DNA from 3 places in the Rhizobium mulingense genome. Region 3 is predicted to be linked to each of the others. Evidence: riboswitches for the same ligand, from Rfam matches in the RefSeq annotation. Region 3 holds a riboswitch; each other region holds the start of a gene.
The links. Region 3 has a riboswitch for cobalamin ahead of nrdH (glutaredoxin-like protein NrdH). Riboswitches for the same ligand answer to the same signal wherever they lie in the genome.
Positions count from the first base shown of each region.

Region 1: another riboswitch for cobalamin. It lies ahead of bluB (5,6-dimethylbenzimidazole synthase); the one in region 3 lies ahead of nrdH (glutaredoxin-like protein NrdH).
Region 2: another riboswitch for cobalamin. It lies ahead of PYR71_RS31000 (hypothetical protein); the one in region 3 lies ahead of nrdH (glutaredoxin-like protein NrdH).

Region 1 is NZ_JARFVE010000014.1:123,921-127,191, forward strand. It holds gene PYR71_RS26215 (DUF2865 domain-containing protein) at 19-1,119, shown strand; gene bluB (5,6-dimethylbenzimidazole synthase) at 1,126-1,815, opposite strand; cobalamin riboswitch at 1,858-2,045, opposite strand; gene PYR71_RS26225 (3-deoxy-7-phosphoheptulonate synthase) at 2,468-3,271, shown strand, end outside.
Region 2 is NZ_JARFVE010000004.1:725,094-728,364, forward strand. It holds partial or broken gene PYR71_RS12420 (chloride channel protein) at 1-917, opposite strand, end outside; cobalamin riboswitch at 1,168-1,351, shown strand; partial or broken gene PYR71_RS31000 (hypothetical protein) at 1,621-1,842, shown strand; gene cobU (bifunctional adenosylcobinamide kinase/adenosylcobinamide-phosphate guanylyltransferase) at 1,914-2,438, shown strand; gene cobW (cobalamin biosynthesis protein CobW) at 2,445-3,271, shown strand, end outside.
Region 3 is NZ_JARFVE010000025.1:5,978-9,248, forward strand. It holds gene nrdE (class 1b ribonucleoside-diphosphate reductase subunit alpha) at 1-1,133, opposite strand, end outside; gene nrdI (class Ib ribonucleoside-diphosphate reductase assembly flavoprotein NrdI) at 1,112-1,516, opposite strand; gene nrdH (glutaredoxin-like protein NrdH) at 1,530-1,751, opposite strand; cobalamin riboswitch at 2,013-2,238, opposite strand; gene PYR71_RS29575 (heavy metal translocating P-type ATPase) at 2,563-3,271, opposite strand, start outside.

The DNA.
Region 1 (3,271 bases), on a different contig from region 3:
TCATTCCGGGACGACGCCGTGAAACGCCGAAACCTGTCTCTTGCGCTTCTCCTTGCCTTCGCGACGCCCGTCGCCGCGCAGGCGAGTGCCATCTGCGATGACCTGCGCGGCCGCCTGGCCGACCTGCCGCGATCGATCGGCAACGGCAATGGCCCGGAAGCGCGCCAGTTTGCCGGTGCCATAGCCGAGCAGAACCTCGAGCTGCGCAAGGTCCGCAACGACCTGCGCAGCTACGGCTGCACCTCGGGCAGCATGGTGGTGATCGGCGGCGAGAATGCCGATTATTGTGACGAGCTCTCGCAGGCTGAAGCGCGGATGATCGATAATATCCGGTATCTCCAGGATCGTCGCGCCGAACTGCGCAGCCAGGGCGGCGGTGATGACGGCGGGCGCCGCGAACTGATGGCTGCTCTTGAGCGCAATGGCTGCAACAGCGAGAATTTCTACGCCCCGTCCGAGCGCAGCGCCAACGACCTTGCCCCGAGCATCGAGGAACAGGCGATGCGCGCCGACACCTTCATTCCGCTCGGCGGCGGTGAAGAGGTTGACCCGCGTTACGGCCTGCCGAGGACCGAGATGCTTTCGCCGGTCAGCACCATCTGCGTGCGCAGTTGCGACGGCGGCTTCTTCCCGATCAGCTCGAACGCCACCTCGGTCGATTTCGGCCGGGATGCTGAGACCTGCGCCAAGATGTGTCCGGGCATCGAGACCGAGCTTTTCTATCGAGACGTGAGGAGCACCGAAGCCTCGAACATGATTTCGGTGGCAACCGGCACGCCCTACAGCGCCATGCAGAACGCCTTCGCCTACAAGAACCGCGCGCCCGGCGAGAAAAATGCCTGCGCCTGCAATCTCACCGCCTATTACGAAGAGATGCGCGGCAAGCAGGCCGTGAGCGAACCGCCGCAGCAGGGATCGATCACCACGATCCGCACCAATCCGCCGGCGAAAGATACCGCGGCTGCGCCAACGGCACCCCAGCCGTCAGTCCCGGAGCGTCCCTATGACCCTGCGCAAAACAAGGTCCGGCAGGTCGGACCGCAGTTTCTGGCGGGCGACCAGGGTTCGATCGATCTTGCCAACCCGGCAACACCGGGCCCGCAGCCGCAACAGCAGTGACCGCTGCTACGGCTCGCTCCGTCCCCAACCATCGTGGAAGACGAGCTCGTCGAGCGGCAGCCGCTGCCGCCAGCCTTTGACGGAGAGTTCCGGCTCGTCGTAAAGCCCGTCGACGAAGCCGGCGCAGAGCCAGGCGACCACCTCGATATGATCGGGTATGCCGAGAATGGTTTTCAGCTCACCTTCGCGAAAGATGCTGACCCAGCCAATGCCGATTCCTTCGGCGCGCGCCGCGAGCCAGAGGTTCTGGATGGCGCAGACCGTCGAATAGGAATCCATCCGTGGATTGTGCGTGCGGCCCAGAACGACGCTGCCGCTGCGCGTGGGATCGCAGGTCACGCATATGCCGAGCGGCGCCTCGACGATGCCTTCGAGCTTGAGGGAGCGGTATGCCTGCCGCCGCTCGCCATCGAACATCAGTGCCGCCTCCTCATTCGCCCTGAGGAAGGCATCCCTTACCCGCGCCCGTACGGCTTCGCTTTTCACCAGGATGAAGTTCCACGGCTGCATGAAGCCGACGGAGGGGGCGTGATGGGCGGCGGTCAGAAGCCGCGCCACGACGTCATCCGGCAACGGATCGGGCCGGAATTGGCTGCGCACGTCGCGTCGCGTCATGATCGCGTGATACACGGCCTCGCGTTCGGCGAGAGAAAAACCGGATGCCGCTGAAACGGCATCCTCATCAAAGGGTCGCATCGTCAAATCCCCAACAACGCAACCGCCCGCCGTCCGCGCGGGTTGGGTCTATCATGCCAGGCCGGTCTTCTGACTTGGCGTCACCCACCTGCCGCGGCCTTCCCGGCAAAAGCCAGTGGCGTGATGAAGCGGCAGACGTCGGCCTTACAGCGTTGGGCACGTTCCGGCCTTGCACCGGATTCCCGATTCTCCCGCCCTCAAGAGCGGGCACCTGACAAAGCATCTATTTCAGGAAAGCGACGCGGCAGCAAGCACCGGCCCGTGCGCGAGCGAAACAAACTGCGTGTGCCCTCGATCCCATTCTACTTGGTGATTTATTCACACATCAAATACACACTATTTTCGCGCGTTTAGGGTTTGCCGTGAGCCTCGGGCGACATACTTTAAGCCAGCCTCCCGCAGAAGCGATTGCCGCCCTCCGGGATGTCCGATTTCAGGCAGAAAATTCTGCGTGACAACAGGCAACCGCGACGCTACATACGCCTAATGTCGACGACTTCAATCCAGGCCTCGCGATTTTATTGGTACCGCTGCTCCCAGCGGATGCGGGTCCATGCGTAACTGAAGTCGACGCGACGACAACCCGAACAGCCGCTAGTCTACCTGGCGGCTTTTTTATTTCCGCACGGTATGACCAAACAGGAGCCACACCGTGTCCGATACCATCGACGATCTGCGTATCCTCGAGATCACCCCGCTGACCAAACCCGCAGATATCATCGCGGAAATCCCCCGAACCGCTGCCGTCAGCGAGACGGTAACCAGCAACCGTCATGCGATCCATAAGATTCTGGAGGGAGACGACGACCGCCTGATTGTCGTCATCGGTCCCTGCTCCATCCACGATCCTGCTGCGGCGCGCGAATATGCCGAGCGGTTGGTGCAACAGCGGCAGCGCTTCTCCGGTGATCTCGAAATCGTCATGCGCGTCTATTTCGAAAAGCCCCGCACCACCGTCGGCTGGAAGGGTCTGATGAATGATCCGCATCTCGACGGCAGCTACCGCATCGAGGAAGGGCTGCGGATTGCCAGGCGCCTGCTGCTCGACGTCAATGCGATGGGCCTGCCCGCCGGCGTCGAATTCCTCGAGACGATCACGCCGCAATACATTGCCGACCTCGTCAGCTGGGGCGCAATCGGCGCGCGGACGACCGAAAGCCAGATCCATCGCCAGCTCGCCTCCGGCCTCTCCTGCCCGATCGGCTTCAAGAACGGCACGGATGGCGGCGCACGCGTCCCGCTCGATGCCATTCTCGCCGCCTCGCAGCCGCATCACTTCCCCGCAGTCACCAAGGACGGGCACGCTGCCATCGCCTCAACAAAGGGCAACGAGGACTGCCACATCATCCTGCGCGGCGGCAAGCGCCCGAATTATGAGGCGGCCGATGTCCAGGCGGTGGTCAGCGAAGCCGTCAAGCTCGGTGTTCTCCCGCGCATCCTTATCGACGCCAGCCAT
Region 2 (3,271 bases), on a different contig from region 3:
GATAGCACCTGCGGCGAGATCATCGCGAGAAGTCCGACGATGATGCCGCCGAGCGCCGGGCGAAAGGGCGGGGCGATCGAGCTTTTGCGCGCAAGCTCCTCGACGAAGGCCACGCCCTGCATGAGAAGAATGCCGACACCGGCGCAGAAGACACCGAGCAGCAGCGCCGGGACATAATCGGCCGGCACGACCGAGCCGAAGCTGCCGATATCGATGGTGAAATCGCCCTCGGCAAGCAATCTCGCGATGAGGGTGGAAGCGAGGGCGGAGACGACGACCGGGGTCAGTGAGACGATCGTATAGGTGCCGATGATCAGCTCGAAGGCGTAAAAGGCGCCCGTCAGCGGCGCGTTGAAGGCGGCGGCGATGGCGCCGGCCGCGCCGCAGCCGACGAGAATGCGAAGGTCTGAGCGGCGCAGCTGCAGCTTCAGGCCGAATTTGGAGGCAATGCCGGCGGCAAGCTGGGTATAGCCGGCCTCCAGGCCGACGGAAGCGCCGAAGCCGTTGGAGATCAGGTTCTGCACCGCGACGATGATGCTGTCCGTCAGGGAGAGACGGCCGCCATGCAGCGCATTGGCCTCGATCGGGTCGATCATCGGCTTCTTGCGCCGTTTGGCGAGCACCAGGAGCAGCATGCCGAGCAGAACGCCGCCGACGACCGGCGCGGTGAGCAGCAGCATCTTGTCCTCGATGACCGACGCGCTCAGCCTTTCGGTGTCGGGAATGCCGAAGACCAGCTGGTGCAGCTGGTTGGAAACGTAGCTCATGCCGGTGACGGCAAGCCCCGAGGCGATGCCGACGACGGCGCCCGCCAGCGACAGGCCGACTTCACTGCGGCGGGTCAGCGCGCGCAGCCGTCCCGGGTCGAAGAAAACACGCAGCGCGCGCAAACGGCGCCGATCCAATTTCATAAGCATGGCTAGACAACTAGGTGGGGAGAGTCCCGGTCAAGGGCGGCGGTGCTGTCCGCTTGCGATGCAATTGCGGCGAAAAGCCGGCGCGCGGGATAAATTCTTATGAGGTAAGTCTCTGATTAAAGACGATGTTTTGGTAGAGTAAGTCGTGTTGTTGGAAGCTTTCTGTCCCCGGCCGGCGCGTCGGTCGTCAACGCCGGTTGACTCTATCCTCTGGCTTGCCTAACCATCTCTCAACGGATGGTCGCCTGATCATCCTGACATAACGGATGGTTCCGGATCGGCAGTTGTCCTTCCGGATGAAAAGGGAATGTGACGGGGCGGACCCAAGCCGGGCGCCTTCATCACAGCCGACCCCGCGACTGTAGAGCGGTCAGGGTCTTCCATCCGGCATCAAGCCCTTCCGGCCGGCGACCTGCAATCGTGCAGGCGGGCGGGATGAGCGACGTGCCGGAAAAGCCACTGGAAATGCATGGTGATCAACCGGGGTCGGACGCCTCTATTTCTACGAATCGTCCACCTTTTCACCGATGCAGCCGGGAAGGCGAGGCGGATCCGCTGGCACGATCGGGGGCGACCGGTTTTCCGGTCCGCCCTGATCGCGGCCGATAACTGCGAGCCAGGAGACCTGCCTTCCGTGCCGGGCGAAAAGCTCACCCTGGGTAAGAGACCCGCTGCCAGCACGGAGGTTGTTTTGGCTGAACGTTTGAATTCGGCGCTGCCTCGTGCGGCAGATGGAGGGCTTTCAGCCCCCTGCGTCGAGTATGTGGCACCCCCCTCTGTCCTGCCGGACATCTCTCCCACAAGGGGGGAGATCGGATCGGTGCACCGGCTTCCCCAAACAATCGATGTTGGGCGAAGGTCATCCGACTTGCCGATCTCCCCACCTGTGGGGGAGATGTCCGGCAGGACAGAGGGGGGTATTACGTCCTCGTCGGTCCGCTATAGTATAAGCGGAGCAAACCGAAGCACCGCCCTCCCTGGCCGGAGGGTCGAGGCATGACCGATCTCCTCGCCAATTCCACCCTCGTCCTCGGTGGCGCGCGCTCTGGGAAATCCCGCTTCGCCGAAAACCTCGTCACATCGAGCGGCCTCGAGTGCCATTACATCGCGACCGGCCGGGCATGGGACGATGAGATGCAGACGCGTATCGACCAGCACAGGGCTGATCGCGGCCCGTCCTGGACGACACATGAGGAACCGCTCGATCTTGTCGGCAAGCTTGCGGCCATCGATGGGGCGGGCAGGGCGATCCTTGTCGATTGCCTGACGCTGTGGCTCACCAATCTGATGATGGAAGAGCGCGATATAGCGCTACAAGCTGCCGCGCTCGCGGCGTGGCTGCCGCAGACAAAGGCGAAACTTGTCATCGTTTCCAACGAAGTAGGGCTCGGCATCGTGCCGGAAAATCGCATGGCGCGGGATTTTCGCGATCATGCAGGCCGATTGCACCAGATGGTCGCCGCGAAAGCCGCCGAAGTTTATTTCATCGCGGCAGGCCTGCCGCTGAAAATGAAGGGTTAAAATTTCATGAGCCAGAAGATTCCCGCAACCGTCATCACCGGCTTTCTCGGTGCCGGCAAGACGACGATGATCCGCAACCTGCTCACCAATGCCGGCGGCAAAAGAATCGCGCTCATCATCAACGAGTTCGGCGATCTCGGCGTCGATGGCGACGTGCTGAAGGGCTGCGGCGCCGAAAATTGCAGCGAGGACGATATCATCGAGCTCACCAATGGCTGCATCTGCTGCACAGTTGCCGACGATTTCATTCCGACGATGACAAAGCTCTTGGAACGTGAACAGCGGCCCGACCATATCGTCATCGAAACCTCGGGCCTCGCCTTGCCGCAGCCGCTGGTCGCCGCCTTCAACTGGCCTGACATCCGCACCCAGGTGACCGTTGACGGCGTCATCACTGTGGTCGACAGTGCGGCGGTTGCCGCCGGGCGGTTTGCCGACGACCACGATGCCGTCGAGGCAGCGCGCAGCGAGGATGAATCGCTCGATCACGAAAGCCCGATCGAAGAGCTGTTCGAGGATCAGCTCACCTGCGCCGATCTGATCGTGCTCAACAAGACCGATCTGATCGATGTGGCCGGTCTCGGCCGCGTGCGCGACGAGGTCGCTTCCCGCACACAGCGCAAGCCCGTGATGATCGAGGCGAGAAATGGTGAGGTTCCGGCCGGCATCCTGCTCGGCCTCGGTATCGGCACGGAAAATGATTTGGCCAACCGCAAGTCGCACCACGAACTGGAGCATGAGGACGGCACGCCGCACGATCACGACGAGTTCGACAGCTTCGTCGTCGAGTTGGGCCCGATCGTCGATGTTGCCAGCTTCGTCGGACGGCTGAA
Region 3 (3,271 bases):
TGGATTTCGGCGAGCACCTGGAAGAATTCGCGCGCCTTGATCTTCTTCTTCGAGATGCGCGCATCCGCCACCATCTCGCGATACTTTTCAGTCACCGAAATCTCGGTGAAAGGCACGCCGTAGGCGCGCTCCACGTCGTAAGGCGAGAACAGATACATATCCTCATTGTTTTTCGCGAGCTCGAAGGTGATGTCGGGCACGACGACACCGAGCGACAGCGTCTTGATGCGGATCTTCTCGTCGGCATTTTCGCGCTTAGTGTCCAGAAAACGCATGATGTCGGGATGATGGGCGTTGAGATAGACAGCACCTGCCCCCTGACGCGCGCCGAGTTGGTTGGCATAGGAGAAACTGTCTTCGAGCAGCTTCATCACCGGGATGATGCCCGACGACTGGTTTTCGATCTGCTTGATCGGCGCGCCGGCCTCACGGATATTCGTCAGCGACAGCGCGACACCGCCGCCGCGCTTCGACAGCTGCAGCGCCGAATTAATCGATCGGCCGATCGATTCCATATTGTCCTCGACCCGTAGCAGGAAGCAGGAAACCAGTTCGCCGCGCTGCTTCTTACCGGCATTGAGAAAAGTCGGCGTCGCCGGCTGGAAACGGCCAGCAATTATCTCGTCCACCATGTCGCGGGCAAGGGCCTCGTCGCCACGCGCCAGGGTCAGCGCCACGATGCAGATGCGGTCCTCGTAGCGCTCGAGATAGCGTTTTCCGTCGAAGGTCTTCAGCGTATAGCTGGTGTAATATTTGAAAGCGCCGAGAAAGGTCGGAAACCGGAATTTCCTGGCATAGGCCTGATCGAACAGGTCGCGGACGAAATTGAAGGAATACTGATCGAGCACCTGCTGCTCGTAATACCCCTCGGTCACGAGGTAATCGAGCTTTTCCCTCAGATTATGAAAGAACACCGTGTTCTGGTTCACGTGCTGCAGGAAATACTGCTTCGCCGCCATGCGATCCTTGTCGAGCTGGATCCTGCCCTCATCATCATAGAGGTTCAGCATCGCGTTCAGCGCGTGATAGTCGAGCGTTTCCGCCGCTTTCGAGGGGCGTTCGCCGACGGGATGAGCAAAAGTGTTATGCGGTATTGCGCCCGCATCCCGCGTCAGAGTTGTTCCCGTGTCCAAAACCGTTCCAATCCGTATCTGACGTTGACGACGTCCTCCTCGGTGCCGAGGAGCTCGAACCTGTAGAGGTAAGGCACCCGGCATTTGCGCGAGACCACGTCGCCGGCAAGCCCATATGTCTCGCCGAAATTGCTGTTGCCCGCGGCAATCACGCCCCGGATGTGTCCTCGGTTCTCCGCTTCGTTCAAGAAACGGATCACCTGCTTGGGAACGGCCCCCTTGCCACCGCCGCCGCTATAGGTCGGCACGACAAGCACGAAGGGTTCGCGGATATGGAACCCGGCTGCGCCGCTTGCGGGAATGCGCGCCGTGCGCAGTCCGAGCTTGGCGACGAAGCGATGGGTATTCTCCGATCGGCTGGAATAATAGACGAGCAGCCCCATCGCCGTTTTCCGGTCAAGAGAGCGCGCTGATCATATCGGGACGGAAACCCGCCCAATGCCGTTCGCCGGCGATGACGACGGGCGCCTGCATGTAGCCCAGGCTGCGGACACGATCGAGCGCTGCGGCATCCTGCGAGATATCGACGATGTCATAATCGACCCCTAGACGGTCGAGGGCGCGGTAGGTGGCGGTGCACTGAACGCAGGCGGGTTTGCTGTAGACGGTAACGCTCATCATCTTCCTCGTGATGTCAAAAAATTCAGGACGCAATACTGGGATCGGGCGCCTTGCGACGTCCGGGGCAACGCTTGATGGTGATCTGGCAAGTCGGCGCTTTAAACGCCCGATATGATCCCTTTCGGGATTAGCGCGGACGGCGGCCTTGATATTCTCGACATGACTTCAACCCCGAAGTGCTCATGCGGACGTTCGGGGCAGCGTAACAGGCGCGGATCATTCCGCTTTCATGCACGCGACCTTCCGGACACCCCGCCCGTGGACATCTAGTTCAAGGCAGGTCTCCTGGCTTGCGGGTCGAAGCATCCTGCCCCAGCCTTCCCGAGGCATCATGCCTCAGTGACCTGAAATCGGACAGTTGCTCGCCGCTTACAGTTGCGGGGGCAGCTCCGGCTTTGTTGCGCCGTCATGGCGAAACACACCGTATTCCCGTCTTAGCCCGCGATCCTGACGAATCGAAGGAACCTTGAACACTAGATATAGTACGCGAATCCAAAATCACGTCAACGGATGGTTTGTGCATTGCGTTACGACAGGTTTGAAATTACTGCGTTCCTCTGAAAAACGAGGATAACGAAGGCTTAACGAAAGCAGGCTGTGGAGAAGGTCGGATGAAGAGAGCGAGCCTATAGCCACTCTCATATTTGATGACCAACCTCCCTCTCCGCGTCATCCTCGGCCTGCCGAGGATCTGCTGCCTATCGACCGGAGGCAGATGCCCGGGACAAGCCCGAGCATGACGAAAGAGGGTTTGGCGGCCGCTGTCAGCGGCACTCTTCAGGTGACGAGCGCCGCAAGCACGACATGTTTACATCTTTACTCGAAGCAGCCTGAGCGCATTGATCGTCACCAGCACGGTGGCGCCGGTATCGGCGAGAATCGCCGGCCAGAGGCCGGTGATGCCGGCGATCGTCGTCACCAGGAACACCGCCTTCAGCCCGAGGGCGATGGTGATATTCTCTAGGATATTGCGCATCGTTCGTTTCGACAGTTCGATCATCCGCGCCACGTCGCCGACGCGCCCGTGCAGCACGGCGGCATCGGCCGTCTCCAGCGCCACATCGGTGCCACCGCCCATGGCGATGCCGATGTCGGCCGCCGCCAGCGCCGGAGCGTCGTTGATGCCGTCGCCGACCTTGGCGACGACAAAACCCTGACGCTTCAATTCGCCGACGACCCGCTGCTTGTCTTCCGGCATCATCTCGCCGCGCCAGTCGATGCCGAGCATGCCGGCAACAGCTGCCGCCGTCCGCTTGTTGTCGCCCGTCAGCATCATCGCCTTGACGCCGGCCGATTTGAGCGCGGACAGTCCGGCCCTGGCATCCGCGCGCGGCTCGTCGCGTATAGCGATCAGTCCGGCCGCAACGCCGTTGACGAGCAGCACCGATACGCTCTTGCCCTCGTCGTTCAGTGCCGTGATGCGTGCATCCTTCTCGCCATCGAGCGCCCCACGCTCGCGAGCGGCGGACGGCGACAACAGATCGAGCGTCTCGCCCCCGACCTTGCCGGTGACGCCC